Regions from separate parts of the Corynebacterium incognitum genome, predicted to be linked through region 2. Evidence: riboswitches for the same ligand, from Rfam matches in the RefSeq annotation. Region 2 holds a riboswitch; the other holds the start of a gene.
What was found. A riboswitch is a leader RNA that binds a small molecule or an ion and turns the genes downstream of it on or off. The one in region 2 is predicted to bind thiamine pyrophosphate.

Region 1 (15,454 bases), 1.1 Mb from region 2:
GGTCGAACGCCGCGAAGTCAGTGACGCCGTAGTCCACGAGGGTTCGCAGGTCCGCGCGGTAGTCCTTAACGGTAGATTCCGCGCGCCCACGGACGGTGCGCTGGTAGTGCGCAAAGTCCTCGATTGCCTCGGCAAGCATTGTCATGGGCACCTAGTCTAGCGCCCGGAACCACTCCACTCCCTCACGGCGCACCATGCCACGCTTGCCCAGATCCACCAGGAGGTGCACGGTCAGCGGCACGGTGAGTCCGGCTGCGGACGCCACTGCCGCGGACTCAGCGCCAGCATCCGTGCCCGCAGCGGGTAGCGCATCAAAAACCCGCAATTCATTGCGGCTGAGCTGCTGGACCGGCGATGGCCCAAAATCCAGCTCGTGTTGGTAGGACGCGTCCACCTCACCGACCGCGCCTACGAGCTCGCGGATATCGGCACCGCTGGTCACCAGCGACGTACCGGTCTTTATCCGCTGGTGGCAGCCCAGCGAGCCCGTGCTCGTAATCGGGCCGGGCACCGCCATCGTGACCTTGCCCAGACCTTCAGCCCAACTCAAGGTATTTAATGCCCCGGAGCGCCAACCGGCTTCTACAACCACGGTGCCCGCCGTCAGCGCCGCCACCAGGCGATTGCGTGTAAGAAACCGGTGTCGCTGCGGCGGGACCCCCGGCGGGTACTCGGTGACTACACAGCCCCCGGCTGCCACGATGTCATCGAACAGGCCCGCATTTCGAGCGGGGTACGCCCGGTCAATCCCGCACGCCATCACTGCCACTGTCGGTCCGTCGCTGCGCAACGCCGCCGTGTGCGCCGCGGTATCGATACCCAGCGCACCTCCGGAGACCACCGTCCAGTGGTGCGCTGCCAGGTCCTTCACGAGTTCCGCGGTGGCATCATGCCCATAGCGCGTGTGCGCCCGGGTTCCTACCACGGCCACCGATTGCGCCACCGCCGCACCCAGGTCGCCGCCCCGGACCCACAGCCCGTGCGGCGCCACCGCATCGTCTTGGTAGCTACGCACGTGCTCACTCGTGCCCGAGGCCGCGAAGCCAAACGCCTGGTCCAGCGGCGCCGTCGGCCACTCGTCCATGCCCGGCACTATCAGCCGCGCCCCGTGATCGGCCGCGATGGCCAGGTCTTCCGCCGCCCGGTCCCACTCATAGCGCGCCTGCGTCTGCCGCCCCAGCTCCCCGAGCCAAGACGCCCGCCGCCGGATTCCATTCGCCAACTCTTCCGCGCTCTTACCCGCCGCCAAGAACTCCTGCAGCGGCCGCGACGGCCCTTCTACCACCCGGTTGAGATACGCCCACGCCTCCATCAGGCTGCCTCCTCCCGCAGTTCTAGGGCCTGCGCCACGTGGTCAATATTCGGTGCCGCTGCCGCTGTCCAGGGATCACGCGCCGCTTCCAAGTCGCGGATGGTCCACGCCAACGTCAGCGCCTTATCGACGCCCCGTTGGCTCAGCTCCCCCGCCGCCAAATGGCTCCCCAACAAGGCCATGCCTACCTCGTCCGCAGGGAACTCGCGTCGAAGCCGGGGCGCGGGCATCGCCGCGTTCGTCACCGCCGCATACCCCGCCGCCGACCACCGCTCCCGCGCATAGGCACGCGCCGCCAGCACCCGCTCCGCGATGACCGCGCTTGACTCCTCACCGTCACTGTGCAGCACCGCCGCCTGACCCGACAGCCGGATCTGCATGTCCAGGCGGTCCCGCAGTGGGCCCGAAAGGTTCTTCAGATAGTCGGCACGCTCACGCCCCTTGCACCGGCACTCCCCGGGGTTATCCGCCGCGCAGCGACACGGGTTCGCCGCCAGCACGAGCTGGAAGCGCGCCGGGAACACCACCTCGCGCCGGTGGCGCACCAAGCGCACCTTTCCTTCTTCCAGCGGCGCGCGCAAGCCATCCAGCACCGCCGCCGAGATTTCCGAAGCCTCGTCCAGAAACAGCACCCCGTGGTGCGCGAGACTCACCGCGCCTGGCCGCGGGTTCCCGGGCCCGCCGCCCAGCAACGCCGCCCGGGTCACCGACGCGTGCGGGGCCACGAACGGCGGATGCGTTATGACATCGCCGGGCTTATCTGCTACCGATGCCACCGCGGTCGCTTCCATGGCCTGTTCTGGGCTCAGTGGGGGCAAAATTCCGGGGATCCGCGCCGCCAGCATCGATTTTCCGGATCCGGGCGGGCCAATCATCAGCAAATGATGACCGCCCGCTGCCGCGACTTCCGCGGCCCGCTTCGCCTCCTCCTGTCCGGCGATATCAGCGAAGTCGCCCACCTGCGGGCGCTCGCCCTCCATCTGCGCAGCCCCGCGCGCCAACGGCAGGGGTTCTGCGGTGGTGGCCCACCGCACGGCGTCGACAAGCGTGTGTGCCACCACCACCTCCACGTCCGGCACAAACATCGCCTCCGCCGCATTGCCCGGCGGGATGACCACCGTGCGCACCCCGTGGCGCCGCGCCGCGAGCAGCGACGGCACGATACCCGGCACCGGCCGCACCTCTCCGTCGAGGCCCAGCTCGCCCAGCACCAGCGCGTCGGCCAGGATATCCGCGGCGCCGTCCGTCGCAGCCGTCAAGATCGCCAGCGCCATTGGCAGGTCGTATTGGGAGCCCGCCTTCGGCAGATTCGCCGGCGACAACGACACCACCACCTTCGTCTTCGGCCACCCCAGCCCGGAGTTCAGCGCCGCCGTGCGCACCCGTTCCCGCGACTCGCGCACCGCCGTGTCAGCCAATCCCACCACGTGCACCCCGGGCAAACCGGAGCCCACATTCGCCTCCACTGTCACCACCGAGGCGTCCACGCCTTGCAGCGCAATCGAGTAGCACCTACCGAGCACCGTCTTCCACCCCTGCGTAGTACTCCATCGAAAACGTATCCCCCTGCGCCACCAACACCACCACATCAAAGCGCACGCGGCATGCCGGTTTATCCCGCAGCCATTGGAACGCCGCCTGCCGCATCCGCGCTAATTTCCGCGCCGTCACGGCCTCCGCCCCTCCAAAAGCCACGGAAGAGCGGGTCTTGACCTCCACGAAGACTACCGTCGCGCCCTCCCGCACAATCAGGTCCAGCTCCCCGCAGCGATAGTGCACATTGCGTGCCAGTACCTGCGCCCCGCGCCGCCGATAAAAATCCGCAGCAAAACGTTCTCCCCGCTTGCCCAGTTCTCGGTTGTGTAGCGCCACCGAACGCGTCATTGTCTTCCCCCTGATGTGTCAACAACTACTGTCGACTCACAGCGTGCCCCAACCCCGTGCACCTGTTCCAGCCCCGCGCAGCCGCACACAACAAAACTGTGGATAACTCCGCCACCATCGGCGCAGTTATCCACAGGGGAAGAAATTGGGTCTTGACTTTTACTCCGGCATCACAAAGTCCGGCTTGTCCAGCTCCTCAATGTTGACGTCCTTGTAGGTGATTACGCGGACGTAACGCACGAAACGCGCCGAGCGGTACATGTCCCACACCCACGCGTCCGACATACGCACCTCGTAGTACACGTCTGGACCCGAGGTGTGCGGGATGACCTCCACGGCGTTGGCCAGGTAAAAGCGGCGCTCGGTTTCCACCACGTAGGAGAATTGGCTGACCACATCGCGGTATTCGCGGTACAGCGACAGCTCGACTTCGGCTTCGTAGTTGTCTAGTTCCTCAGCGCTCACGGCCTGCTCCTTCGACGGTCAACGGTTGTCCGTGCATACTTTAATCTTCCGCGGCGGGGTTTTAGCTAGCGGCGCGCCAAGAACTCCGCGTGGGCCTTGGCGACGTTCGCGTAGCTCATCCTGTGCTCTTGCGTTGCCCCGTGCGTGGCGACGGCCGCGTGGTGTGCGGCGGTGCCGTAGCCCTTGTGGCCTGCCAGGCCGTAGCCGGGGTAGTCGGCGTCGAGCTGTTCCATGATTCGGTCCCGGCTGACCTTGGCTAAGACGCTGGCTGCGGCGATACAGCGCGCGGCGGCGTCGCCGCCGATGATGGGCAGCTGGGGCCGCGGCAGGCCAGGGATCTTCATGGCGTCGGTCAACACGTAGCCGGGTTGCGGATCCAGGCGTGCCACGGCCCGCCGCATGCCAGAAAGGTTGGCGTGCTGCACGCCACGGGCGTCTATGGCGGCGGCCGGGATGTGGACAATCGCATAGGCGACCGCGACGGAACGCACGACGTCGCAAAGCTCGTCGCGGCGGGTCGGCGAGAGTTGTTTGGAATCGGTGAGCGTTGCCAGCCCCGGCACGATGCGCTCGGGCAGGATGCACGCGGCGATGGTCATGGGCCCGCAGCAGGCGCCGCGCCCGGCCTCGTCCACGCCGGCCACCGGCCCGAGCCCGGCCTTGGACAGCGCCACTTCGTACGTCCGTAATTGTTTCAGCCGACGCATGTCAGTGCACTGCCCCGATGCGAGACAACGGGAAGACGATGCCAACCACGCGCCCGCGCACGGCGTCGGCATCCACAGTGCCCTGCCACTGGTCTCCGATGTGCGCGCGGGAGTCGAGGGAGTTGTCGCGGTTGTCCCCCATGACCCACAGCCGTCCCTCCGGCACGTGCACAGGGCCGAAATAATCGCCCTCGCAGCCGGCCTTGCCCGGCTCGGGGCGCCCATCGATCATCACAGCCGGATCGCCTGGCAGACAGCGCACGACCTGCCCGCCAGTGGCCACGATGCGCTTGACAAAGACGTTGTTGTCGCCGGGCACCAGGCCGGTGGCCGTGCCGATGCGACGGAGGCCGCGGGAGAAGGGATCGTCGGACAGCGGCGGTGCGGCCACCACCGACGCCCACGAGACCGGCGCCTGGAACACCACGACGTCGCCGACACCGGGCTCGCTCAATTTTTCCACGACGATGCGGTCATTGGTGCAGCCCTCGCAACCGATGAGCGTCGGCTCCATAGACGCCGACGGCACCTGGTAGGCGCGGCCGAGGAACGTATGGATGGCGGCAAGCACCGCGACGGTCACCGCGAGCGCGACCAGGAGCAGCCACCAGCTGCGGGCAAGCCGGGCCATGGCGCGCCTACTTGGCCTGGATATCGTAGTCTTCGACGGCGCCGATGTTGTTGAACGGGTAGAACACGAACTCCACCTTGCCGCGGACATTCTCCAGCGGGATGGTGCCGTAAGAACCGTCGTCGATGTGCGCGCGCGAGTCCAGGGAGTTGGTGCGCGAATCGCCCATCATGAACAAGCGCCCCTCTGGAACGGTGATGGGGCTGAAATACTCGCCGCCGCACGCCTCGGAGCCGGTGGCCGGGTCCACGGCGTAGGTCGGTGGATCCAGGACGTAATTTTGCTGGATGGGCTTGCCGTCCACCATCACCGCAGGGTCGCCTTCCTGGCAGGACACCTCCTGGCCGCCGGTCGCGATGACGCGCTTGACCAGGTTGTTCTCATTCGGCGGGGCCAGCGACACGTAGCTCAGCGCGTCCTGAATCTTGGCCACGGTGGGGTTGTCGCTGCGCGGGGACTCCCACAATGTGTTCCAGTCCTCGGTGCCCTCGAACACGATGACATCTCCCGGTTCCGGCTCGGAACCGTAGTAGGACACCTTTTGGACGAATACGCGATCATTCGCGCAGCCCTCGCAGCCATGCAGGGTGGGTTCCATGGACCCAGACGGGATGACGTACTGGCGCCCAATGAACGCCTGAAACACACCGACCACGGCGAGCACTACGACCACGATGAGCGCGGTTTCCACCAACCACGGCAGCTGCTTCTTATCTGCTGAGCTCTTCTCTTCCACGAGCAACCAGCCTAGCACCGGGAGAAAACGACGAAACCGCCACACCCCGTGAGGGATGCGGCGGATTCCAGCAAGGGGACGTCGACTAGCGACGCTCCTTGATACGAGCCTTCTTGCCGTGCAGATCGCGCAGGTAGTACAGCTTGGCGCGGCGCACGCGGCCACGGCGGGAGACCTTGATGGAGTCCAGGTTCGGGGAGTGAACCGGGAAGGTACGCTCCACGCCGATGCCGAAGGACACCTTGCGAACAGTGAAGGTCTCGCGGATGCCGGAGCCCTGGCGACGGATGCAAACGCCGCGGAAGAGCTGGGTACGCTGGGTGCTACCCTCGATGACCTTGACCTCGACGTCAAGGGTGTCACCCGGGCGGAAGGATGGGATGTCGTCGCGCAGCTGCGCTGCATCGACCTTGTCAAGAATGTTGCTCATAGCAGTCCTTTTTCAATTTGAGGTAGAGGAACCTAGCGCCTGGGACAGCTAACCGGTTCGTGCCCGTTACATTTCAGCTTCCCCATCTTTCCACACGGCGACGACACGCACCAAATCCCCCTTGATCGTGGGCAATAATTCCCATTTCTCCTCCCCGGCGCGCAATTCATGCTTAGGGTAGTAAGCGCATTTGTCCATCACACGGGCGCCCATGGCAGTGGGCTGAGATCGCACTAACGCCACAGTGCGAGCACCGTTTGAACCTGTCTGGTTAACACCAGCGAAGGAAGTGAGGTTGAAGGCCATGACGGCTACCCATTTTGATCGCGAAATCCACCCCAAGCACTCCTACTCCCCCATCCGCCAGGACGGACTGGAGGTCCCGGAGACCGAGATTCAGCTGGATGATTCCCCCACCGGCCCGAACGAACCTTTCCGTATCTATCGCACGCGCGGGCCGCAGTGCGAGCCCACCGAAGGTCTCCCGGCGCTGCGCGCGGAGTGGATCGCCGAGCGTGGCGACGTCGCCAGTTACGCCGGTCGTGCCCGCAACCTCGCGGATGATGGCCGCAGCGCCCAAAAGCGCGGTGCGGCATCCATGGAGTGGCAGGGCGAGAAGCGCGCCCCGCTCAAGGCAGTTGAGGGCAAGCGCGTCACGCAGATGCACTATGCGCGCCAGGGCATTATCACCAAGGAGATGGAATTCGTGGCGCTGCGCGAGCACTGCGATCCCGAGTTCGTGCGCTCGGAGATCGCCCGCGGTCGCGCGATCTTGCCCAACAACGTCAATCACCCGGAGTCCGAGCCGATGATCATCGGCCGGAAGTTCTTGACCAAAATCAACGCGAATATCGGCAACTCCGCCGTGACCTCGTCCATCGAGGAGGAAGTGAACAAGCTGCGGTGGGCCACCCGGTGGGGCGCAGACACGGTCATGGACCTTTCCACCGGAGATGACATCCACACCACCCGCGAGTGGATCCTCCGCAACTCCCCTGTCCCCATCGGCACCGTACCTATCTACCAGGCGCTGGAGAAGGTGGGCGGCATCGCCGAGGATCTGACGTGGGAGATTTTCCGCGACACCGTCATCGAGCAGTGCGAGCAGGGCGTGGATTATATGACCGTCCACGCCGGTGTGCGTCTGCCGTTTATCCCGCTCACTACCAAGCGTGTGACGGGCATCGTCTCCCGTGGCGGTTCGATCATGGCCGGGTGGTGCCTGGCGCACCACAAGGAATCCTTCCTCTACGAGAACTACGACGAGCTGTGTGAGATCTTCGCGGCCTACGACGTCGCGTTCTCGCTCGGCGACGGCCTGCGGCCCGGCTCGCTGGCCGATGCCAACGACACCGCCCAGTTCGCTGAGCTCAAGACCATTGGCGAACTGACCAAGCGGGCCTGGGACTTCGACGTCCAAGTCATGGTGGAAGGCCCCGGCCACGTGCCGCTGAACATGATCCAGGACAACAACGAGCTGGAGCAGAAGTGGGCCCACGACGCGCCGTTCTACACCCTGGGCCCGCTGGTTACCGACATCGCGCCCGGTTACGACCACATCACGTCGGCCATCGGTGCTGCACACATCGCCATGGGCGGGACGGCCATGCTGTGTTACGTCACCCCCAAGGAGCACCTGGGCCTGCCCAACCGCGATGATGTGAAGACCGGTGTCATCACCTATAAGCTCGCCGCGCACGCCGCGGACGTCGCTAAGGGCCATCCGGGCGCGCGGGCCTGGGACGACGCCATGAGCAAGGCGCGCTTCGAATTCCGCTGGCACGACCAGTTCGCGCTGTCGCTGGATCCGGACACCGCGCAGGCGTACCACGACGAGACCCTGCCCGCCGAGCCCGCGAAGACGGCGCACTTTTGCTCCATGTGCGGCCCGAAGTTCTGCTCCATGCGCATCAGCCAGGACATCCGGGACGAGTTTGGCGATAAGTTAGAAAGCCAGCTGGGCATGCCCGCCTTCCCTCCTACGGTGGCCGAGGATGTGCAGACCGTCGAGGAAGCCCGGGCGGGTATGGCGCAAAAGTCCCAAGAGTTTAAGGACCTTGGTTCCAAGGTTTACCTTCGCGACGAGGAGACGCATGCTGCGCACTGATCTTGACTTGCGGTGTTATCTGGTCACCGCCGCTGGGGAGCCGGAGGACATCGTCCGCACGGCCGCCGCTGCCGCGCAGGGTGGCGCCGGGGTGGTCCAGGTACGCAGCAAACCAATCTCAGCGAGGGCACTGACATCCCTGGCGGAGAAGGTGGCCTATGCCGTCGCGGACGCTAACCCCCGCACCCGCGTGCTTGTCGACGACCGCGTGGACGTCGCGCTTGCCCTGCGCGACCAAGGCGTGCCGATCCACGGCGTGCACCTAGGCCAAGACGATCTTGATCCCCGCGACGCCCGGGCCTTGCTCGGCAACGACGCGCTCATCGGGCTGACCACTGGAACCCTGGAGTTGGTCCACGGCGCCAACGAGTTGCGCGAGGTAGTGGACTATATCGGCTGCGGGCCGCTGCGGTCCACCCCCACGAAGGACTCTGGCCGCCCACCGATTGGGCTGGACGGCTACCCAGCGCTCACCGCGGCATCGCATGTGCCGCTGGTGGCCATCGGTGATGTGCAGATCTCCGATGTCGCGGCCTTGGCACAGGCGGGCGCCGCGGGGGTGGCGATTGTCCGCGGCTTCGCCCATGCGGCCGATCCCCAGGCTTTCGCGCGCGAGGTGATCCGGGAATTCGAGGCGGGTTGCCCGGAAGAGGATTCGGATGAAGATTGATGTCATCGGCGCCGGGATCGTCGGGTTGGCCACCGCGGTCACGTGCGCTGTCCGCGGCGCCAACGTGCGCGTTTTCGATCCGGCCCCGGCGTCGGGTGCCACACACCACGCCGGTGGCATGCTCGCCCCGGCCGCGGAGGTGGTGTATCGCCAGGAACCGCTGTTCCCGCTGATGCTGGCCTCGGCGAAGCTGTGGCCGGAGCTCTTAAGGGACGTCGCCACGCATACCGATCTGCCCACGGGCCACCGGTCCGAGGGCACACTAGTGGTGGCCGCCGACCGCGCGGATGCGCAGCACCTGCGCGAGCTGCAGGAGTACCAGACGGCCCACGGCATGACGGTCGAGCGGCTCACGCTGCGCCAGGCGCGCGGGCTGGAACCTGCCTTGTCGCCTGCACTCGCGGGCGCGGTATCACTGCCGGGTGACCACCACGTCGCACCCCGGGTTTTCGCCACCGCCGCCCGCGATGCCGCCTTGAACCTCGGAGTGGAGTTCGTCCCCCGGGCAGTAGACTCACTCCATGACCCGGAGCTGGCGTGCCAGGACGGCGGCCAGGTGGTCATCGCCAACGGCCTGGGTGCCAGCGCACTGGTCCCTGGCTTGCAGCTGCGCCCGGTCTACGGGGATATCCTGCGCGTGCGCGTGCCCGAGCGGCAGTTCCCGCTGTGTGAGCGGGTGATCCGCGGCTTCGTCGAGGACCGTCCGGTCTACGTCATCCCGCGCGCGGACGGCACCGTTGCCATCGGTGCGACCTCCCGCGAGGACGGGCGTCCCACACCCCGGCTCGGCGACGTCCACGATCTGCTGCGCGACGCCATCCGCTTGGTCCCCGGCCTCGAGGACTGTGACTTCCTCGAGGCCACCACCGGCGCCCGCCCCGGCACCCCGGACGACCTTCCTTACTTGGGCCGGATGAGTCCGACTGCAGTGTTATCCACAGGCTATTTCCGCCACGGTATCCTGCTGGCCGCGCTCGCGGCCCGCGCCACCGCGGACGTGTTGGAGGGAACGACCCCGGCCACAGATCTCTCGGCCTGCGCCCCGCTGCGTCACAACCCCAACGAAGGAGCATCATAAACATCATGAACATCATGAACATTGAACTCAACGGCGAACCCCGCTCCACCTCCGCCCGCACCATCGGCGAGTTGCTCGTCGAGCTCGCCGGCGACGGCTCCGTGGACGGGATGGCCGTGGCCGTCGACGGCCACGTGGTCCCCCGCTCCCAGTGGGACACCGAGCTCACTAGCGGCGCCCGCGTCGACGTCCTCACCGCGGTTCAAGGAGGCTAAGTGCTCACTATCGCTGACAAGAGCTTCAGCTCCCGCCTCATCATGGGCACCGGCGGCGCCAGCTCCCAAGAGCTGCTGGAGCAGGCCCTCGTGGAATCCGGGACGCAGCTGACCACGGTGGCCATGCGACGTTTTAGCGCGAATAACCGCGGCGGCGAGACCGTGTTCGATCTCCTGCGGCGCCTCGGCATCGCGCCGCTGCCCAATACTGCCGGGTGCCGCACCGCCCGCGACGCCGTCCTCACCGCCCAGTTAGCTCGCGAGGCCCTGGGCACCACGTGGGTGAAGGTTGAGGTCATCGAGGACGAGCACACCCTGCTGCCCGACGTCGTGGAGACCCTTGAGGCCACCGAGCTGCTCGTCGCCGAGGGCTTCGAGGTGCTAGCTTATACCAGCGACGATCCGGTGGCCGCCCGCCGCCTAGAGGATGTCGGTGCCGCCGCCGTCATGCCGCTCGGCTCCCCCATCGGCACGGGCTTAGGGATCCTGAACCCGCATAACATCGAGCTCATCTGCTCGCGCGCGGGCGTGCCCATCCTCATCGACGCCGGCCTGGGCACCGCCTCGGACGCCGCGCTCGCCATGGAGCTCGGCTGCGACGGCGTGCTCTTGGCCAGCGCGGTCAACCGCTGCCAAGACCCAGTGGCGATGGCCCGCGCTATGCGTCTCGCCGTCGAGGCCGGCGCCGCCGCGCGCGATGCTGGGCGCATCCCCAAACGGGAGCACGCCCAAGCCTCGTCCTCGTTCGAAGGACTGGCCTCCTGGTCGGAGCAGGTGCTATAGATGACGAGCCTTCCTGACGCAGAGCTGCGCCGCGTCGCGCGCCACCTGTCCCTTCCCGGCTTCGGCCTCGAGCAACAAGAACGGCTCCATGATGCCCACGTCCTCATCGTCGGCGCCGGGGGTTTGGGCTGCCCCATCCTCCAGCAGCTCGCTGCCGGCGGGGTTGGCGAGGTCACCCTCGTCGACGATGACACTGTGGATCTCACCAACATCCACCGGCAGATCCTGTTTGGGGCACAGGACGTCGGAAAGCCCAAGGTAGACGTTGCCGTCGAGCGTGCCCGGGCCCTCCAACCTGGCATTACCGTGAACGCGCTGCGCACCCGCCTGGACACCGCCAACGCGGTGGAGCTCATCGCCGACGTGGACCTGGTGCTCGATGGTTCTGATTCCTTTGCCACCAAGTATCTGGTGGCGGACGCCTGCGAAATCACCGGCACGCCTCTGGTCTGGGGCACGGTGCTGCGTTTCCACGGCGATGTTGCCGTATGGCACTCGGGCCAGGGCCTCGACGGCGTCGGGCTGCGCGACGTATTCCCGCACCAGTTGCCCGCCGACGCCGTCCCGGACTGCGCTACCGCCGGTGTCTTGGGCGTGACCACATCTGTCATCGGCGGGCTCATGTCCACCGCCGCCATCGCCTGGCTGACCGGACTCGACCGCACCGTCGGCCGCATCACCAGCTACGACGCCATCCCTGCGCAGATGCGCAGCGTGCAGGCGGTGGCCGACCCCGCGCGTCGCCTGGCCACGGCCCTCGCCGAGTCCTACGACGGTGCCCCCGCCCCGCAAGAGGACAATGCCACCGTCCTCACAGCCGTCACCGACGGCGAGGCAACGCTGCTGGACATCCGCGAACCCCACGAGGTCCTCCTCGCCGACTTCCCTGCTGAGCTGCGACCACGGCGCCTGCCGCTGAGCACTGTCAACGACGCTGCCGACGTGGCCGAGGCGTTAAGCGACGTTCCCACTACGCACGTCGTCGTGGCATGCGCCTCCGGCAAGCGCTCCGCGAACTTCGTCCGTGACTACGCCGCCGCTCTCCCCGGTCTCCGATTGGAAAGCCTGGTCGGCGGCCTCAACGCTCTCAATTCTCACTAGGATCGCATCATGTCTGAAGGCTATCTCGTCCCGACCTCCCAAGTGCGCTTAAGCGACCTCCATGACCGCAAGGGTCAGCAACCCTGAGCGATGCTCAGCGCGTACGACTACGCCACCGCTTCCCTGTTCTCCGCGGCGGGCATCGAATGTCTGCTCGTGGGCGATTCTGCGGCAAACGTCGTGCTGGGTTACGAGACCACCAACCGCATTAGCTTGGACGAGGTGGCCGTGCTCGCCGCCGCCGTCGTGCGCGGAGCGGGCAAGGCGCTCGTGGTCGTGGATCTTCCCTTCGGTTCCTACGAGGCATCCGACGAACAGTCGGTGCGCTCAGCCACCGAGCTCATCTCCCGCACGGGGGCGCATGTAGTCAAACTCGAGGGCGGCACCCGCATCGCCCCGCGCATCCGCGCGCTCAAGGCCGCGGGCCTGGCGGTGTCTGCGCGGGTAGGCGTCTAAGTCCTCGCCCTCGCCGAACTGCAAAGGGTTGACGAAGATGGAGACCACGACGAGCGCGTCCTCCACGTCGCGGGCACAAGCACCACCGGCTTGCGCGCCGCGCGCTGTTTAGTGACCGAAGCCAGCCTTTTTGAGCGCATCTGCCATCGAACCTCCGGGCTGTGCCGCGGGCTTTCCACCGCGCGGACGCTGGCGCCCCTTCTGGCCGCCTCCCGCATTGCCGCCGCGGGAACGCTGCTTCGGCGCGGGCTTGCCGGGCTCGTCGTCGAGACGCAGGGACAGGCTGATCCGCTGGCGCTCGACGTCCACCTCCATGACCTTGACCTTCACCACTTGTCCCGAGCGCACGACCTCGTGTGGATCGGAGACAAACTTGTGGCTCATCGCCGAGACGTGCACGAGGCCGTCCTGGTGCACGCCGACGTCGACGAACGCGCCGAATGCCGCGACGTTGGTGACGGTGCCTTCCAAGATCATTCCCGGGGTCAAGTCTGAAACCTTGTTCACGCCTTCTTTGAAGGTGGCGGTCTTAAACTCCGGACGTGGGTCACGGCCGGGCTTGGTGAGCTCGGCGATGATGTCGGTGACCGTCGGCACGCCGAAGGTATCGTCCGCGAAGTCCTTCGGATGCAGCCCAGCCAACACGCGTTCGTTGCCGATGAGTTCAGAGACCGCCAGGCCCGTCGCCGCGGCAATCTTCGCCACCACCGGGTACGCCTCCGGGTGCACCGCGGAGGCGTCCAACGGGTCTGTGCCCCCGTTAATCCGCAGGAAGCCCGCGGACTGCTCAAAGGCCTTCGGGCCCAGGCGCGGCACCTTCTTAAGTTCCTTGCGCGAACTAAACACGCCGTTGTCGTCGCGGTAGGCCACGATGTTGCCCGCGATGGTGGAGTTGATGCCCGCCACGCGCTCCAACAGTGGCACGGAGGCGGTGTTGAGGTCCACGCCCACACCGTTGACGGCGTCTTCGACCACACCGTCCAGCGTGCGGGCCAGCGCGGTCTGGTTAACGTCGTGCTGGTACTGCCCGACTCCGATGGCCTTGGGATCAATCTTGACCAGCTCCGCCAGCGGATCCTGCAACCGGCGCGCGATGGACACGGCGCCGCGCAGGGAGACGTCCATGTCGGGGAACTCCTCGGCGGCGAGCACCGACGCCGAATACACTGACGCTCCGGACTCGGACACCACCACCGGGGTGGGCCGCTTGCCGCCCGCCTGCGCCAACAGATCCGCGATCTCCTGGCTCAACTTCTCTGTCTCTCGGGAAGCCGTGCCATTGCCGATGGCCAGCAGGTCCACGCCGTGTTCCGCGCATAGCCCCGCGAGCACCTGCACCGACTGGGTCCACTGGTTCTGTGGCTGGTGCGGGTACACGATGGCGGTATCCATGACCTTGCCCGTGGGATCCACCACCGCGCACTTCACGCCGTTGCGGTAGCCAGGGTCCAGTCCGAGCGTGGCGCGCTGGCCGGCCGGGGCGGCGAGCAGGACGTCGCGCAGGTTGGTGGCAAACACGCCCAGCGCGCCGCGCTCCGCTATCTCTTTCAGCCGCAGCCGTACGTCCAAGCCGGAAGAAATGAGCAGTTTGGTCCGCCAGCCCCAGTGCACCGCGTTGTTCAGCCACGTCGAGGAACTGCGGTCTAGTTCGAAACGGTTGGCGATCAACGCCTCGTAGTCCTCGTCCTCGCCCGCATCGAGATTAAGGCTCAGCACGCCCTCCGCCTCGCCGCGCAGCAGCGCCAGGATACGGTGCGACGGCAGGGAGTGGAACGATTCGGAGAAGTCGAAGTAGTCCTTGTACTTTGCGCCTTCTTGTTCCTTGCCCGCGACGACGCCCGCGGTCATCGTTCCGGTGTCAAACATCTTTTCGCGCACCTGGCCCACCAGGTCGGCGTCCATGGCGAAGCGGTCGACGAGGATCACCCGCGCGCCCTCCAGCACCGCCTTGGCGTCCGTGTAGCCCTCCGTGACAAATCCCGCGGCAGCGGAATCCGCATCGACCCCAGGCTCCGCGATGAGCTTGTCCACCAGCGGCTCCAGGCCCGCCTCGCGCGCCTTGTCCGCCTTCGTCTTGCGGCGCTTTTTATACGGTAGGTACAGGTCTTCCAGCCGGGCCTTGGTGTCGCAGTCGAGGATGCGCTGACGCAGGGCGTCGTCAAGCTTGCCTTGCTCCTCGATGGTTGCCAGGATGGTCTCCTTGCGTTCCTCGAGTTCGCGAAGGTAGGTGGCGCGTTCTTCAATCACGCGCAGCTGGCTATCATCCAGCCCGCCGGTCATCTCCTTGCGATAACGCGCGATGAACGGCACGGTATTGCCCTCAGCCAGAAGCTTGAGAGCGGTTTCTACCTGCGATTGCTGGACACCAATTTCTGAAGCGATGGTTGCTGCGATCATTGCACCCACTTTAGTCGGCGCGGATCTGCTCCAGGAAAGCGCGGTCCTGCTTGCTCAACTCCGCGGCCTCCAGCAGCTCGGGGCGGCGCTCAAGTGTCCTGCGCAAGGATTGCTCCCGTCGCCAGCGATCCACCGCGCCGTGGTTGCCGGAGGTGAGCACCTCAGGCACTTCCAACCCCCGCCACTCGCGGGGTTTGGTGTAGCTCGGGCCTTCCAACAGCCCGTCCGAAAACGAGTCCTCCTCGTGCGAGGCTGCGTTGCCCAGCACGCCCGGCACAAGCCGCACCACGGCCTCGGCCATGACCAACACAGCCACCTCGCCGCCGATGAGCACATAATCGCCGATAGAGACCTCTCGCACCCGGTAGCGGTGCGCGGCGTCGTCCACCACGCGCTGGTCAATGCCCTCGTAGCGCCCACACGCAAACACAATGTGGTCCTCGTTGGACCAGGCGCGGGCCTGCGGCTGCGCGAAAGGCACG
Region 2 (15,454 bases):
AACAGGTAAAGATTGACGAGCTTGACCGGCTGGTCCGCGACTTCAACACCGACTCTGGAATGAGTGTTGACTGGACCAAACGGCGCGAAATGTGGAATGGGACCTGGGTTATTGACCTTTCTGAGACAGTTCCGGCTAATAAGGTAGTTAACCTTAGGGCTGTTCTCGAGGCTTCTGCAAAAATTTCCCATGCTGACATTAATGCTCGTTATGCAGGATTTGCAGCTGCTACTGACCCGGATTACGGCAAGCAGTGGCCACTGCACCCAAACACCAATGCTCCTGCTGGCTCTCACGCGAATGTTGAAAAAGCCTGGGATCTAGGTTTCACGGGTAAGGACGTGATGGTCGGTGTTTCGGACTCTGGAATTATCAATCATCCCGAAATGCCTACCTCGTTGACTCAGCACCAACAGAATCCTTGGAGCACACCTACGGGTAACCCGCAGGACAAGTTAACCTTGGGCATTGATATGATTTCGCATCCTGGAGTCTCCGGTGATCAGATGTTCACAGATCAATTCAATGATCGTGACCTCAACCCTTACGACGACGGTGACTGGTTCCCCCCAGGCTATGATGTTTGCCCCGGTGCTCCTGGTTCCCCTTCATCATCATGGCATGGTACTCACGTTGCCGGAATCATCGCGGCTAACCAGAATAATGGACAGGGCGGTACTGGAGTAGCGCCTGACGCTAAGTTGATGATGGCTCGTTCTCTTGGTAAGTGTGGTGGCGACACTGGTGATATTGCAGACGCAATCGCTTGGTTAGGTGGCGTTCCGGTACCAGGGGTCCCGGACAATCCTACTCCGGCCAAGGTGATTAACCTTTCCCTAGGCGGTATCTACCGCGCTCCAATGTGCGATCCGCAGTATCAGGAAGTTATTAACGCTGTGACTGCCAGGGGCACAACCATTATGGTTGCTGCAGGTAACGCAACCGAGGATACCTCCTATACCACTCCCGCAAACTGTAACAACGTTGTGACCATTGGATCTACAGGTCCTGAAGGACACCGTGCGATGTACTCCAACTTTGGAGACGCAATCGACTTGGGAGCGCCAGGTGGTAACGGTGCGGCTGTTGTCAACGGCAACCAAGTTCAGTGGATTCCAGAAAACCAGTATTGGTCCACCGTTGATGCCGGCTCACGTAATCCAATTGGGGCTGGATACAACTGGATGGAGGGCACTTCCATGGCTACTCCTTTGGCTACCGGAGTTGTAGCTATGATGTATGAAGCTAATCCTTCCATCTCTCCAGCCGATGTTGAGCGAATTTTGAAGGACACAGCCCAGCCGTATACGGAAGAACCATACATTGCTGATAATTTCGGCTTCTTCCCAGACGGTCGTCCGATGTATGAGACTTCCCGAACGGCTTCCCAAATGGGATCTGGTGTCATTGATGCATGTGCAGCTGTATACCAAGCAGCAGTTGAAGGAGGTAACACCCCAGCTGTTGACTGTGAAGGTATTGCCTCTACTTCTACTCCTGAAACAACCGAACCGGGCGCTACTGAAACGGTAACTACCACTGTTACTCAAGCTCCGGAAACTGTAACTGAGACTGCAACAGTCACTGAAGCGCCTGTTACTGAGACGGATACGGTAACCGAAACCGCTTCGCCAGAGACTGAAACCTCTATCGTGACCTCGACCCTCGAGGTAACTACTACCGCTGTCGAGCCTGGAGAAGTAATCACCGTTACTGAAACCAGTACAGAGACTCAAGCGCCATCTACTGTTACTTCAACTGTGGCCACAGACACTGCGACGGAAACTACTACCGTGCAAGGCGAACCCACTACTGTTGTAACCACGATGCCAGGAGCTACTGAGGTAGTTACTACCACCGAGTCGGCACCTGCAGCTACTGAAACTGTAACTGAGACTACAACTGCACCTACTGCAACCGAGACAGTAACGGAGACCGAGACGGCTGCCACGGCTACGGTTATCGAGACGATTGAGAAGGAAGTTCCAGGAGAAACTGTCACCGCAACTGAAACCACCACAACCACGGTCGCCGGAGAAGGCGTAACCGAAGTGGTGACCGAGACTGAAACCGAAACAACCGAAGTCGAAGTACCAGTAACGGAAACAGTCACTGATGCTTCTGAGACCGTTGTAGTTACTACTACACCAGCTCCTAAGCACGTTGCGACTGTATCCGCTAACTGGTGGCCTGCACTTCTGGCCATTCCAGTCGCACTAGCTGCAGCTCTCGCTATGCCAGGAGTCAAAGACATGTTTGCTCCGTTTACTGGAGATATTGAAAAAGCAAACATTCGATTGCAGAAGCAACTTGGAATTTTTGATGCAGAGGGCGCTAAGTCCGCAAAGGTGGGTTCTTCCAAGGCCAAACCTGAATTCATTGCCGCAGGTTCTTCCTTGATCAACTTCGGTTTGATTCTGAGCTCACTTGTATTTGACATTGACAAAGTTTTCTCTAAGGAATAACTAGTCTCCAGTCAGTTTGAGAGAATATGAATGTCGCGCCGTCCACATGGACGGCGCGACATTTGCATTTATTGGATAAAATCGTCGCCTACGTTGTAGTACCTTCCCAGTGTGGTGATTTACGCTCATTGACTAGCAGACTGTCCAACGGGGTATTCATAGAAGAGCTAGTTGTCGGTGTACGACTCTGGAAAAAGGAGTTAGATAGTTAAATTTCGTCTCCTATTCGAATGCCTTTAAGAATAACCGTGCGACTGAGAGATAAGGGAAGTCAAATGCAGTCGAATAGACTGGATTGAGTTAAAACCAACTGCAAACATAGAAGGGCCCCTGCGGCGTTTGCAAGCGAGAATTCATCAATCAACGACTCTTTGTCCAAAACGGAATCCTTTAATCCGCTAATGAACGGGAATAAAGGTTTGAAATCACGCTGTAACAGCATTGGTACTGTATTTTCAGTTCGGGGATGCTTTGCCTTAAAGCTCACTGCCACGATGTGCAAAGGCGGTAACAACTCTATAGGTCAAGTCTTGGGAAGTGGTGTATCTGGCTCTCGAGTATGTGGGCAGTTTCGGGGGCGGGGTTGGGTAAGCATTAGGCGGCGATCTCCTTGCTGTCGGTGGGAGTGTCGTCGACGAGGTTGGCACGATGATCTCCTTGGTCTGGGTCAGGCTGCTCAGCGACGTGTAGCGTTTTTGCTGGATCCACTCATCGTGGTGTTCCGCAAGGACGGCGCCGACCAGCCGGATGACGGCATTGGGGTTGGGGAAGATCCCGACGACGTTGATGCGACGTCGGGTGTCACGATTGAGCCGTTCGGTGGGGTTGTTCGATCAGATCTTGGTCCATCCCGGTTTCGGTGCAGTAGTAAAAGCTAACAGCTCATCGAGTGATTCCTCCAGGTAGTCGGCCACATGAGGACACTTCTGCCCACAGAACTCTACAACCTCACGGGCCTGAGCCCAGACGTTGTTACCGTCGCGGTTGCTGGAAGATAGTGTGAAACATCGCCGATAGCGTCGGCCAGTGTGTTGTCGGCACCTGCGAGGAGAGGTTCTTCACGAAGTGGGGGCCGGCACCGCTGCTAACTCGTTGGCGGTAAGCGGTCACCAACGGTTGTTTGGATCCCAAGATGTGCATCACTGGTGACGAGGAAAACCCCGGTCAGGCCACGGGCGATTAAGTCGAGGAAGAACCCAGTCCAGGAGGCAGTGGACACAGCCCAACACTAAAGGACACAACCGTAGAAAATGGCAAAGTAGATCCCATTAATGAGCAGTACGTTGAATTCACTGCACGCCTTACCCCTCGATACCGCCCAATTACTTGCAATTTCGGATCTCACGTCCTAGCACGAGCGAGGTAATATTGGTGAGTCAAAATAGTGTAACGAGACGGGATATTTGGCCTCCGCTTTTTATGATTAACAGCGACTACAAAATTGCGGTGTCCCCGGAAAGACCGTCGGCTCCCTGGTAAGGGCTTTGGTAAGGCTAAGTCTCATTGGGAAGCACAATGGAAATACTTACTAAAGAATTAGCAGAAGAAAATTGCCAGTCTTATTTGATTGTGGGCTCTCTAGTGTCAGCTCAGCGTACTTTTTGGGGGACTATAGTGCAACGTTGGGGGATTAATCCATAGCAGGTTTAGGAACATTTATGGTTAGCCTCTGAACAATGAGGCGTTTCACTTTAGAGCCAAGTTAGTAGCTAGCCAGTAGAGACCTATCAGTTTTTGGATCCGTTAAATGAATTGGCGATATTTGGGACCACTAGTTTTAAAAACGAACAATCAATTGGACCGATACTATTTGGATGAGCAGCCAACAGGTGGAAATACTGCTCAAGGAACAAATGTACAGTGCCCTGTGCCAAACAGCCGTCTTAAATGTCGCGTTTTGGCCATGAGATCGGCCATCAGAAGCTTTGAATGTTAAAGACGTAAGTAGTGTGAGAACCCTATCGGTGCCAACCCCGGGATTAGCGCGGAGTCAGGAAGTGTGGAGATGCTTTTAATCAAAGGTGATGGTTTGACGGAACCGTATTAGTAAGCAATGCAGTAGTGAACTAGGCCAGATGATCAAAGTCCCTAGGCTTTTCTAAAAGATTACGGTAAGCCAGCATACCTGCATTCTCTACGTCTTCCGTTTTAGCTGGCTTTTCGAAGAAGACTTAAACGTAAACGGGCGGAGCAATCTAGTCATAGATTGCTCCGCCCGTTGTGTGGTGACGTTAGTGTGCTAAAAATTAGCGAGAAACGCGCTCATCTTCATTCTTTCCCATAAAGCCCGCGATTAAACTCGAACCTGGGAAAAACTTGCTTACCTGTCCACTAAAAGGACGAAGTGAGTTAGCAATGAAGTCAGCGATTTTGAAGTTTGAGCTAGCTTTGCCGCCCTCAAAGGCCTTGTTGGCAGACCCATTATAAGCGGAGGCAATACCCGGGATATTGAGCATTGCTGCGATTCCTAATGGGATGAGAAGGAGAAGTGGCCAACCTCCTACTGAAGAGGTGCGTACGTGTTCACGTGCATTATATTCTGCAGTCGTGGTCGTGGTTGCCGGTGAGTCAACAATGGTGGTGGCAGTTGGAACCTTAACGGTTGAGGTTTCGGTGGTGGTGACCACATTTGTATGAGTCTCACCTTCTTCATTTACAACCTCAGTAGTTGTGGTAGCCACGGTTTGAGTTTCAGTTGCATCTGCTGCGGTAGATGTCACCGTCTCTCGTTCTGTGGTGACTGGGGTGGTGGTTTCCTTAACAGTTTCCAGGACTGTCGAGGGCGCAATAACCTCAGTTTTGGTTTCAAGTACTGGTTCAGGTGCGACAGTGTTAGTAGTAGTTAAGGTCACTGGTTTACCGCTCGTGGTAGAGGTTACTACCGGTTCGTTTGTAACGGTAACAGTTTCGGTACCAGCAACCGCAGACTCTGTCACTGTTACAGGTGCCTGAGTTTCCGTCTCGACGTCTGTTAGCGTGACTGTTTCATCTGCTTCCTTAACCGTAGTACGAGCAGTACTGGTCTCAGTTACTGTGGATTCAACGGTTGTAGGTTCAGGAATTACCGTCGTGGTGGCAGAGACACGTGTCGTAATCGCCGGTGCGGTTTCAGTCTCTTTGACCGTCGAAGTTGCAACCGGAGCGGTTGTGGTGACAACGGTCGTGGTCGGCTCTCCTGTGACCGTAGAGCTAGGTTCTGTTGAAGCCGGAGTAGTGGAAACTGGTGTCGTGGATTGGGTTTCACCACACAGTGCAGGAGATTCTCCTGCCTGAACAGCAGCTTCGTAAACCGCTGCACAGGCATCTACGATGCCGGAACCCATATTATCAGCGGTTTTCCAAGGAGCATAGGAACCGGAAACTATAGGCTCGTCATTATACGGTTGAGCTGTTTCCTGGAGAATCGTGCGAATTTGCGCGCTAGTGAGACTGGGGTTAGCGTCTCGCATCATTGCTACAACACCAGCGACTAGAGGAGACGCCATTGATGTTCCCTCTTGATAGCCGTAGCTTGGGGAAGCTGGATCTATGGTGCCGGAATTCACGGTAGAAAAGAACATATTTTCTTCACGGTACCCCACATAGGTTCCTGAATATTCACCCTGTTCAATAGACCCGGAATTACCACCAGGTGCTCCAACTGTAACGTGGTCACCGTAGTTGGAATATTCTGCACGGTAGCCTTCGGGGCCAGTTGCACCAACTACGATAAGAGCATCACTATTACAGTTAGCTGGTTGGTAATCATCTGTCCAGGTATTGTAATTACCTGCTGCTACAACAACGGTCGCGCCCTTGGCAGATGCCACATCCAAAGCGGCCTGGTAGTCGGGAACACAGCGTTGCTTGCCGGCGATAGACATATTGACTACTTTTACCGGATTTGGGTTATCGGCGACACCGTCGACAGATCCACCTACAACCCATTTCAACGCGTCAGCAATGTCAGAGGCGAAGCCACCGCATTTGCCGAGTGCGCGTACTGGAACAAGACCAGCTTCTGGGGCGGTTCCTGCTACGCCAATTCCGTTATTGGTAGCGGCCGCTGCAATGCCCGCGACGTGGGTTCCATGCCAAGATGAATCAGCGCTACCTCCGAAGTTTGGGCACTCACCTTCGTAGAATCCGTCGCCAGTATCTAGAGGGTCGTTATCGCGCCCAGGGGTGGAATCGTTGGCGGTGAAATCTTTGCTGATCATGTCGAACCCACCCTTAACCTTTGGATCAAGATCAGGATGCTTGGTAATGCCAGAATCGATGATGCCGATGTTCTGTGATGAGCCGGTGTAGCCCAAGTCCCACGCCTCTTCAACGTTTGCGTGGCTGCCGGCTTGATGATTTGTGTGTTCGTGGAGCGGCCACTGTTTTGAGTATTCAGGGTCATTGCTCGCTGCTGCCGGCATCATCAGCATGTCAATGTAGGCATCGACGATTTCGGCCTTAGATTCCAATTTGCCCCGTAGGGAAGCAACCTGGCTTTGAGGGACGGGTGTTTTGAATTCAACAATCCAGCCGCCTGAAGCGGACAATCGAAGCTTTGAGCCTTCGTTATTGAACTCTTTCAAGATTTCGTTGATGATGCCCATTTTGTGGTCATCATCAACAGTTGCCATATTTTTCTGCCAATGGACGATGAAACGGTATGCGTCCTGCTCGTCTGCCGATTTGATCTTGCTTGAATGGTCTAGCACGGCATTTTCGACTTCGCGATGGACGTCTATTTCTTCCTGAGCGGTAGCAGGGACAACGAGACTGTTGACTGCTAGTGACGTTGCAACGATTGTTGTTCCTGCAACTTGTAAGCCTTTCCGGCTTAAAAACTTGAGAGATAGCATCTGTTCAATCCTGGTTGATGGAGTACAAAATTTGCCTCGCTCACGCAGGCACCCGGTTCTTTGAAGATAAGCTGCAAATTGCTTGAAAGTAATCAAAACCAAGTTTGCCCTAACGGTAAGCTCTAAAGCTAAAGACAGCTTATATTAAGTTTAGCTTAAGCGAAACCTATTGTGGGGCTATAGTGTGCAAGTCACCATAACCGTATTGTGTGATGCGAGCCAAGAATTTTTCCTGCAAAGTCCTGAGCAGGGTTTGGTAGGTTGTATGTTCTCTCATGTGAAGCAGTAGTTTTATGCAGATATCTCAATTGTTTAGAGTTATTCTGATGCATGTTTGCATGTTGAACTTTTACGGCAGTACCGTCATCATTTTCTTGGCTGATATGATGGGCTGACATTAACCGCGGGTGCCCGGGGATCTCACAAGAGTGGGCTGAGACATTGCTGGTTAGCAGTGAACCGTAGAACCTGATCCGGGTAATTCCGGCGAGAGGGAGATTGTGAGAATTATGGCTATGCAAAGTGCTAATAAGTCTTGGCGTGTAGTAGACATCATCGTTGCCTCCATTTTGGGCGTGGCGTGTGGCTTCATTTTTAGTTTTTGGAATGGTGCGGGATACGCATGGTTCTCAGCCATGGACAGCATCACGCCAGGCCTGGGAGGACTGGCGGTGGGTATCTGGTTGCTAGGCGGTGTTATCGGTGGATTGGTGATTCGCAAGCGTTTCGCTGCGATCTACGTAGAGGTGCTTGCAGCTTGCGTGTCCGCACTGCTGGGCTCCCAGTGGTCCATTGAGACTGTGTACTCCGGCCTGGCGCAGGGGCTTGGTGCTGAGCTGATTTTCATGCTGTTCATGTACCGCAAGTTTGACCTGAAGGTTGCCATGCTTTCCGGTCTCGGTGCTGGCATCGGTGCCTGGTTGCTGGAACTGTTCCTCAGCGCGAACATCGCCAAGGGCTTGGACTTCAACCTGATTTACCTCGCTTGCTTGTGCGCCTCAGGCGTCTTGTTGGCGGGCCTTGTTGGCTGGTTGTTGGTCTCCGCACTTGCTAAGACTGGTGCGCTGGACCGCTTTGGCGCTGGCCGTGAACAGCGCGCGGCAGAAGTCTAAGCATTTCCTTGTCTCCGATTGAACCAGCAGGGATCCGTGCGTCTGGCTTCGGCTGGACGCACGCGGGTAGAGCGGCTGCTGCACTAAGCGATGTGAACCTGGAGATCGCACCAGGCGAGCGAGTCTTACTGTGCGGTAATTCCGGATCGGGTAAATCCACGCTGCTTGCTGCGTTTGCTGGTGTGCTGGGCGGTGACGATGAAGGAACCGCACGCGGGCAATTGCTTCTAGCGAGTGCTCCGGCGCATTCGGCGACGGTGCCCGTCGGCCTGGTGCTGCAGGACCCAGACTCCCAAGTAATCGCAGCCCGAGTGGGAGACGACATCGCCTTTGGCTGCGAAAACCTTGGTCTTCCTCGCGAGGAAATCTGGAAGCGAGTACACAATGCAATGGGTCTTGTGGGGCTGGATCTGCCGTTGGACTTTCCAACAAAGCATTTGTCAGGTGGCCAGAAGCAAAGGCTAGCCCTTGCGGGTGTAGTGGCCATGGGCGCTGGCGTGATCTTGTTGGACGAGCCCACCGCAAACCTTGATCCGCAGGGAGCACAGGAAGTGGTTGAGGCTGTAGCCGCTACTGTAGAAGCGATTGGCGCGACATTGGTGGTTGTCGAGCACAAATACGATCTGTGGGACGGTGTGTTATCGCGTGCGGTGGTACTTGACAACGGCCGCGTCGTAGACGATGGCCACTTCGAAGAAATTGTTCAGCAACGCACCATCACGGGCCTGCCCGCAGCCCGTCCTGTGGAACTGGAAAAAAGCGCGGCGCTAGGAACAGGCACGGCGCTGTGGTCGAGAGAATTGCAATGCCGGTTTGGTCCGCCGCGGACGGCTGCGATTGTGGAGGGTGCTTCGACGGTAATTACGGGAGCAAATGGCGCCGGTAAGACGACATGGCTGCTCACCATGGCGGGATTGCTGCGTCCAGTACGCGGTGAAATCGGGGTGACTGAGTCTATCCGTAACGGGCTAAAAGGAGACCCGCATTCGTGGAAGTCCCGGCAGTTGGCACACCGTATTGGGTTTGTGTTTCAAAACCCGGAGCACCAGTTCCTGGCGCGCACCGTACGCGAAGAACTAGAAATCGCACCGAAAGTCATGGGGGAGAAGATCCCGGTGGCGCGCATTGATTCGTTGGTGGAAAGGCTGCGTTTAGAGCATCTCTTGGGTGCCAACCCGTTTACGTTGTCTGGTGGTGAAAAGCGACGTTTGTCCGTAGCCACTGCGCTCGTTGCCGCGCCGGAAGTGGTGCTCTTTGACGAGCCGACATTTGGCCAAGACCCGGAAACCTTTGTGGAACTCATCAGGTTGCTTCGTGAGCTGTGCGATGACGGGGTGACTATCGCCTCGATTACCCACGATGAGCTATTTATTGGTTCGCTGGGTGATTCCCATATCCATCTTGATGCGGGGGAGGGGTAGCGGGGATGCCAAATATTCTTCGTGGTGTTAATCCGGTGACTCGTCTGGCGCTCATGTTTTTGCTGACTACGCCGGTGTTGTTCAGCGTCGATTGGCTTAGCGCCAGCGTGTTGGTGGGGGTAACGATTGTCCTGGCGCCTTTGTGTGGGGTGTCCTGGTGGCGGTTAGGAAAAGCGTCGTGGCCGTTGCTGTTCCTGGCACCTTTGTCAGGTGTGTCCATGCTTTTGTATGGCAAAGAAGGCGGTGAGGTTTATTTCCGCTTCTGGATGGCGGCCATTACAGAGAACTCTATTGAGCTTGCAATAGGTATTAGCCTGCGAGTTCTAGCGGTCGCATTGCCGGTGATCGTGCTGGCACGAGACATTGACCCCACCGAGCTCGGTGATGGTTTAGCGCAAGTTGTAAAGTTGCCGGGGCGATTCGTGATTGGTGCCGTGGCTGGAGTGCGCATGGCAACATTATTTCGAGATGACTGGGATTCTTTGGCGCGCGCCCGGCGTGCCAGAGGTTTAGGCGACAGGAATAAGGTTCGTCAATTCATGGACATGTCTTTCGGCATTCTCGTGATGGCCCTGCGGCGGGGAAGCAAGCTGGCCACAGCCATGGAGGCCCGCGGATTTGGGCGTGAGTCAAAGTACGGAAAACAACGTACCTGGGCACGGGTATCAACCATGAAACTCAAAGACTGGGTAATCATTGGGATCGGAGCAATCATTGCAATAATTCCCGTTATCGTTGCCGTGCAAGTGGGAACGTGGCGCTGGTTAGGGCTGTGAGGAAAAATTATGACACTTGACTCGGGCGTGGACCCTGCGGGTCTACGCGGTACGGCTGAGTGCTGCGATTTGGATCCGCGCTCATTCAATGAGATTACGCAACGTATCATTGGCCTTGTGCAAGGGCATTTCGCGCACTGCGGGGCGGTTAGCGTGCTTATCGACGGCCCATCAGGCGCCGGCAAGACGAGCCTGGCTTCGGAACTCAGTAGAATTCTGTCCCGCTGCGTTCGAAGTTACGATTCGTCTTTGGCGGGGGACTTGAACGCGCACACATCGAGTGCGACGACACCGGCATTCGACGTGCAGATGGTTCATCTTGATGATTTTTATCCAGGCTGGGGAGGCCTAGCGGAAGGTTCCGCGATGGTTGCTTCTGACGTCTTTTCCCCAGAAAAACCTGGCTTTTGGCGGTGGGACTGGAAGAACAACCAGCGGGGCCAGTGGCACAACATCGAGCTAGATCGCACGCGCCGACGCTGCCTGATTGTGGAAGGTGTAGGCGCGGTTACGGCGGCCAACGAAAAGGCCGCGCGCGAGTTTGGTGGTGTTATCAAAGTGTTCGTTGACGGTCCGATGGATCAGCGTAAAAAGCGTGCGCTCGGGCGCGATCCCGAATATGCGCAGTGGTTTGACATGTGGGCTGAGCAGGAATCGGATCACTTCGACAAGCTCGTCGATGATGACGTTCAAATCGACGTTGTCTGGTGCTGGAACTAGTTCCCCAGCGCATAGAAGCGATGCACGATTTTTTGATCGTACACCGGCGTGTTAGTCTTCTTTGCAGTTCATCATCAGTAGCACGGCTTCGAGCATTGCTGCTGTGTGATGAAGAGTCTGATTGCTTCTCAAAGCCATCTGGACACGCGGACGGGCCCTGCTACAGAGCCCTCATTTTTGCGTGTTTGGACAAAAGAATTTTCAACTACAGAAAGATAGTAAATGCCTACTATTCAGCAGCTGGTCCGTAAGGGCCGCCGTGACAAGAGCACGAAGGTTGCCACCGCTGCGCTGAAGGGTTCCCCTCAGCGCCGTGGCGTGTGCACCCGCGTGTATACCACCACCCCTAAGAAGCCGAACTCCGCACTGCGTAAGGTCGCCCGTGTGCGCCTGACCTCCGGTATCGAGGTTTCCGCATACATCCCAGGTGAGGGCCACAACCTGCAGGAGCACTCCATGGTGCTCGTGCGTGGCGGTCGTGTGAAGGACCTCCCAGGTGTTCGCTACAAGATCATCCGTGGCGCACTGGATACCCAGGGCGTGAAGGACCGTAAGCAGGCTCGTTCCCGCTACGGCGCAAAGAAAGGACAGTAGTTAAATGCGTAAAAATGCTGCTCCCAAGCGTCCAGTAGTTAAGGACCCGGTCTACAACTCCGAGTTGGTTACCCAGCTGGTGAACAAGGTCCTCGTGGATGGCAAGAAGTCCACCGCTGAGCGCATCGTCTACGGCGCGTTGGAGATGTGCCGCGAGAAGACCGGCACTGAGCCGGTTGGCACCCTGGAGAAGGCTCTGGGCAACATCCGCCCAGACCTTGAGGTTCGCTCCCGCCGTGTGGGTGGCGCAACCTACCAGGTGCCGGTTGAGGTGAAGCCTGCTCGCTCCACCACCCTGGCCCTGCGTTGGCTGGTCACCTTCACCCGTCAGCGTCGCGAGAACTCCATGATGGAGCGCCTCGCCAACGAGATCCTGGACGCCTCCAACGGCCTCGGTGCTTCCGTGAAGCGCCGTGAGGATACTCACAAGATGGCTGAGGCCAACCGCGCCTTCGCGCACTACCGCTGGTAATTTTTACCGGTCGGTGCCTTATACGCCGTACGGAATGACTCGAGTGACGAATAAACAAGCTTTAGCCCCTAGGGTGCTAGAGGTTCATATCGTTGCTCGAGTCATTTTTGTGTGTATGTCGGCGGGCTAAACGGCACCCTACGTTTACTGCGGTCGCGCAGGTGACGTATTGTTTGGGGTTGAGGAGAAACCTCTTTCGCTGCCAAGCATGCCAATTAATGGCAAAATTGATCGAGAACAATCCATAGATGGCGTCTCATCGGTACTTAATGTGGCCGGTGCTTGCGCCTCGAACGACTAACGAGTTGGGGTAAGACTGTGGCACAAGAAGTGCTTAAGGATCTGAACAAGGTTCGCAACATCGGCATCATGGCCCACATCGATGCTGGTAAGACCACTACGACCGAGCGTATCCTCTTCTACACCGGTATCAACCGCAAGGTAGGCGAGACCCACGACGGTGGCGCGACCACTGACTGGATGGAGCAGGAGAAGGAGCGCGGTATCACCATTACCTCCGCTGCCGTGACCTGTTTCTGGGAAAACAACCAGATCAACATCATTGACACCCCGGGCCACGTGGACTTCACCGTTGAGGTGGAGCGCTCCCTGCGCGTTCTCGATGGCGCTGTGGCAGTGTTCGACGGCAAGGAAGGTGTTGAGCCGCAGTCCGAGCAGGTGTGGCGTCAGGCTGCAAAGTACGACGTTCCGCGTATCTGCTTCGTGAACAAGATGGACAAGATGGGTGCGGACTTTTACTACACCGTCCAGACCATCATCGACCGCCTGGGTGCGAAGCCGTTGGTCATGCAGCTGCCGATCGGCGCTGAGGATGACTTCGACGGTGTCGTTGACCTCATCGACATGAAGGCCCTCATGTGGCCGGGCAAGACCGAGATCGGCACCGAAGCTACCGTCGAGGAGATCCCGGCCGACCTGCAGGACAAGGCTGCTGAGTACCGCGAGAAGCTGCTCGAGACCGTCGCTGAGTCCGATGAAGAGCTCATGGAGAAGTACTTCGGCGGCGAGGAGCTGACCAAGGAAGAGATCCAGGCTGCTATCCGCAGGATGGTCATCAACTCCGAGGTTTACCCGGTCTTCTGTGGTACCGCATACCGCAACAAGGGTGTCCAGCCGCTGCTCGACGCCGTTGTGGCATACCTGCCGAACCCGCTGGACGTCGGCGAGGTCGTCGGCCACGAGGTCGGCAACGAGGACAACGAGCTGACCCGTAAGCCTTCCGTGGAGTCCCCGTTCTCCGCATTGGCCTTCAAGATTGCTGCACACCCGTTCTTCGGGCAGCTGAACTTCATCCGCGTGTACTCCGGTCAGGTCACCCCGGGCACCGAGGTGCTGAACTCCTCCAAGGGGAAGAAGGAGCGCATCGGCAAGCTGTTCCAGATGCACGCCAACAAGGAGAACCCGGTTGAGCAGGCTGACGCGGGTAACATCTACGCCGTCATCGGCCTGAAGGACACCACCACTGGTGACACCCTCTGCTCCAAGGATGAGCCGATCATCCTCGAGTCCATGGACTTCCCGGATCCGGTTATCAAGGTGTCCATCGAGCCGAAGACCAAGGCTGACCAGGAGAAGCTGGGTACTGCTATCCAGAAACTGGCCGCTGAGGACCCGACCTTCACCGTGGAGCTGGACGAGGAGTCCGGCCAGACCGTCATCGGCGGTATGGGCGAGCTGCACCTGGACGTCCTGGTTGACCGCATGAAGCGCGAGTTCAAGGTTGAAGCAAACATCGGTAACCCGCAGGTTGCTTACCGCGAGACCATTCGCAAGAAGGTCGAGTCCCTGGACTACACCCACAAGAAGCAGACCGGTGGTTCGGGTCAGTTCGCAAAGGTCATCGTCACCATCGAACCTTACAGCCCGGATCCGGAGGAGCTGGAAGAGGGCGAGTCCGCAACCTACAAGTTCGACAACGTCGTCACCGGTGGCCGCATCCCGAAGGAGTACATCCCGTCCGTGGATGCGGGTATTCAGGACGCCATGCAGTACGGCTACCTCGCTGGCTTCCCGCTGGTGAACATCAAGGCAACCCTGGAAGACGGCGCTTACCACGACGTCGACTCCTCCGAGATGGCCTTCAAGCTGGCAGGTTCCCAGGTTCTCAAGGAAGCTGTTGCTAAGGCAAAGCCTGTCCTGCTCGAGCCAGTGATGGCCGTCGAGGTTGTCACCCCTGAGGAGTACATGGGTACCGTGAACGGCGACATCTCCTCCCGCCGTGGCCAGGTCTACGCTATGGAAGACCGCTCCGGTGCGAAGGTTGTTCGCGCTAAGGTGCCACTGTCCGAGATGTTCGGCTACATCGGTGACCTGCGTTCCTCCACCGCTGGTCGTGCAAACTTCTCCATGGTCTTCGATTCCTACGCTGAGGTTCCTTCCTCCGTGGCGCAGGAGATCATCGAAGAGCGCACCGGCGGCAGCAACTAAAAGCTAGCCTCCGCGGAAGTTTCGCGGGGCGTCGCCTCGGTCCTTTGCCCACCACTTGCCAGGGTGGTGAGCAGGGGTTGTGGCTTATCGATGCCCCGTGGGTTCCGCACGTGGGTAGCGGTCGCGCTGAACCAGACCCCAATGGTGGGTGTGGTTGAGCCGGCCGTTACCCTGTATCACTAGGATCCAGAAAGATTCTTGCTTGATGTGGCGTGCGGCCGCGCCTAGATGCCGCGGCCATACAACCTACTGGGGCGGTTTGAAAAAACCGCAGCAGAAATCTAGGATCTTGTAACTGGCACGTAAAAAGTAAGCGTCGCTATGGTGCTCGTCCCGCTTCGTTGTGAGGGGAGTGCACTACCGACATCTGTCAACCAACGTGGCTGCGAAGGTCGTAGCCACCATGAAGTCCAGGAGGACATACAGTGGCAAAGGAAAAGTTCGAGCGCACTAAGCCGCACGTGAACATCGGTACCATCGGTCACGTTGACCACGGTAAGACCACCACCACCGCGGCAATCACCAAGGTGCTGGCTGACCAGTACCCTGAAGAGAACTCTGCGTTCGATTACGACCAGATTGACAACGCTCCGGAGGAGAAGGAGCGCGGT

Region 1: it holds a riboswitch for thiamine pyrophosphate, as region 2 does, so the genes downstream of both, thiC (phosphomethylpyrimidine synthase ThiC) here and H0194_RS07340 (ECF transporter S component) in region 2, are expected to answer to the same signal.

The regions. Positions count from the first base shown of each region.
Region 1 is NZ_CP059404.1:333,997-349,450, forward strand. Features, by position in the region: gene H0194_RS01600 (tyrosine recombinase XerC) at 1-145, opposite strand, end outside; gene dprA (DNA-processing protein DprA) at 152-1,312, opposite strand; gene H0194_RS01610 (YifB family Mg chelatase-like AAA ATPase) at 1,312-2,835, opposite strand; gene H0194_RS01615 (YraN family protein) at 2,825-3,196, opposite strand; gene H0194_RS01620 (DUF2469 domain-containing protein) at 3,356-3,661, opposite strand; gene H0194_RS01625 (ribonuclease HII) at 3,727-4,368, opposite strand; gene lepB (signal peptidase I) at 4,370-4,999, opposite strand; gene lepB (signal peptidase I) at 5,007-5,735, opposite strand; gene rplS (50S ribosomal protein L19) at 5,821-6,165, opposite strand; TPP riboswitch at 6,357-6,471, shown strand; gene thiC (phosphomethylpyrimidine synthase ThiC) at 6,470-8,272, shown strand; gene H0194_RS01650 (thiamine phosphate synthase) at 8,259-8,942, shown strand; gene thiO (glycine oxidase ThiO) at 8,932-10,020, shown strand; gene thiS (sulfur carrier protein ThiS) at 10,026-10,235, shown strand; gene H0194_RS01665 (thiazole synthase) at 10,236-11,018, shown strand; gene H0194_RS01670 (ThiF family adenylyltransferase) at 11,019-12,119, shown strand; partial or broken gene H0194_RS01675 (3-methyl-2-oxobutanoate hydroxymethyltransferase) at 12,210-12,569, shown strand; partial or broken gene H0194_RS01680 (pantoate--beta-alanine ligase) at 12,558-12,635, opposite strand; gene H0194_RS01685 (Tex family protein) at 12,684-14,972, opposite strand; gene trmD (tRNA (guanosine(37)-N1)-methyltransferase TrmD) at 14,983-15,454, opposite strand, start outside.
Region 2 is NZ_CP059404.1:1,585,010-1,600,463, forward strand. Features, by position in the region: gene H0194_RS07325 (S8 family serine peptidase) at 1-2,465, shown strand, start outside; partial or broken gene H0194_RS07330 (transposase) at 3,060-3,687, opposite strand; gene H0194_RS07335 (S8 family peptidase) at 4,712-7,396, opposite strand; TPP riboswitch at 7,694-7,813, shown strand; gene H0194_RS07340 (ECF transporter S component) at 7,810-8,412, shown strand; gene H0194_RS07345 (ABC transporter ATP-binding protein) at 8,430-9,833, shown strand; gene H0194_RS07350 (energy-coupling factor transporter transmembrane component T family protein) at 9,839-10,609, shown strand; gene H0194_RS07355 (nucleoside/nucleotide kinase family protein) at 10,619-11,329, shown strand; gene rpsL (30S ribosomal protein S12) at 11,552-11,923, shown strand; gene rpsG (30S ribosomal protein S7) at 11,928-12,395, shown strand; gene fusA (elongation factor G) at 12,714-14,843, shown strand; gene tuf (elongation factor Tu) at 15,269-15,454, shown strand, end outside.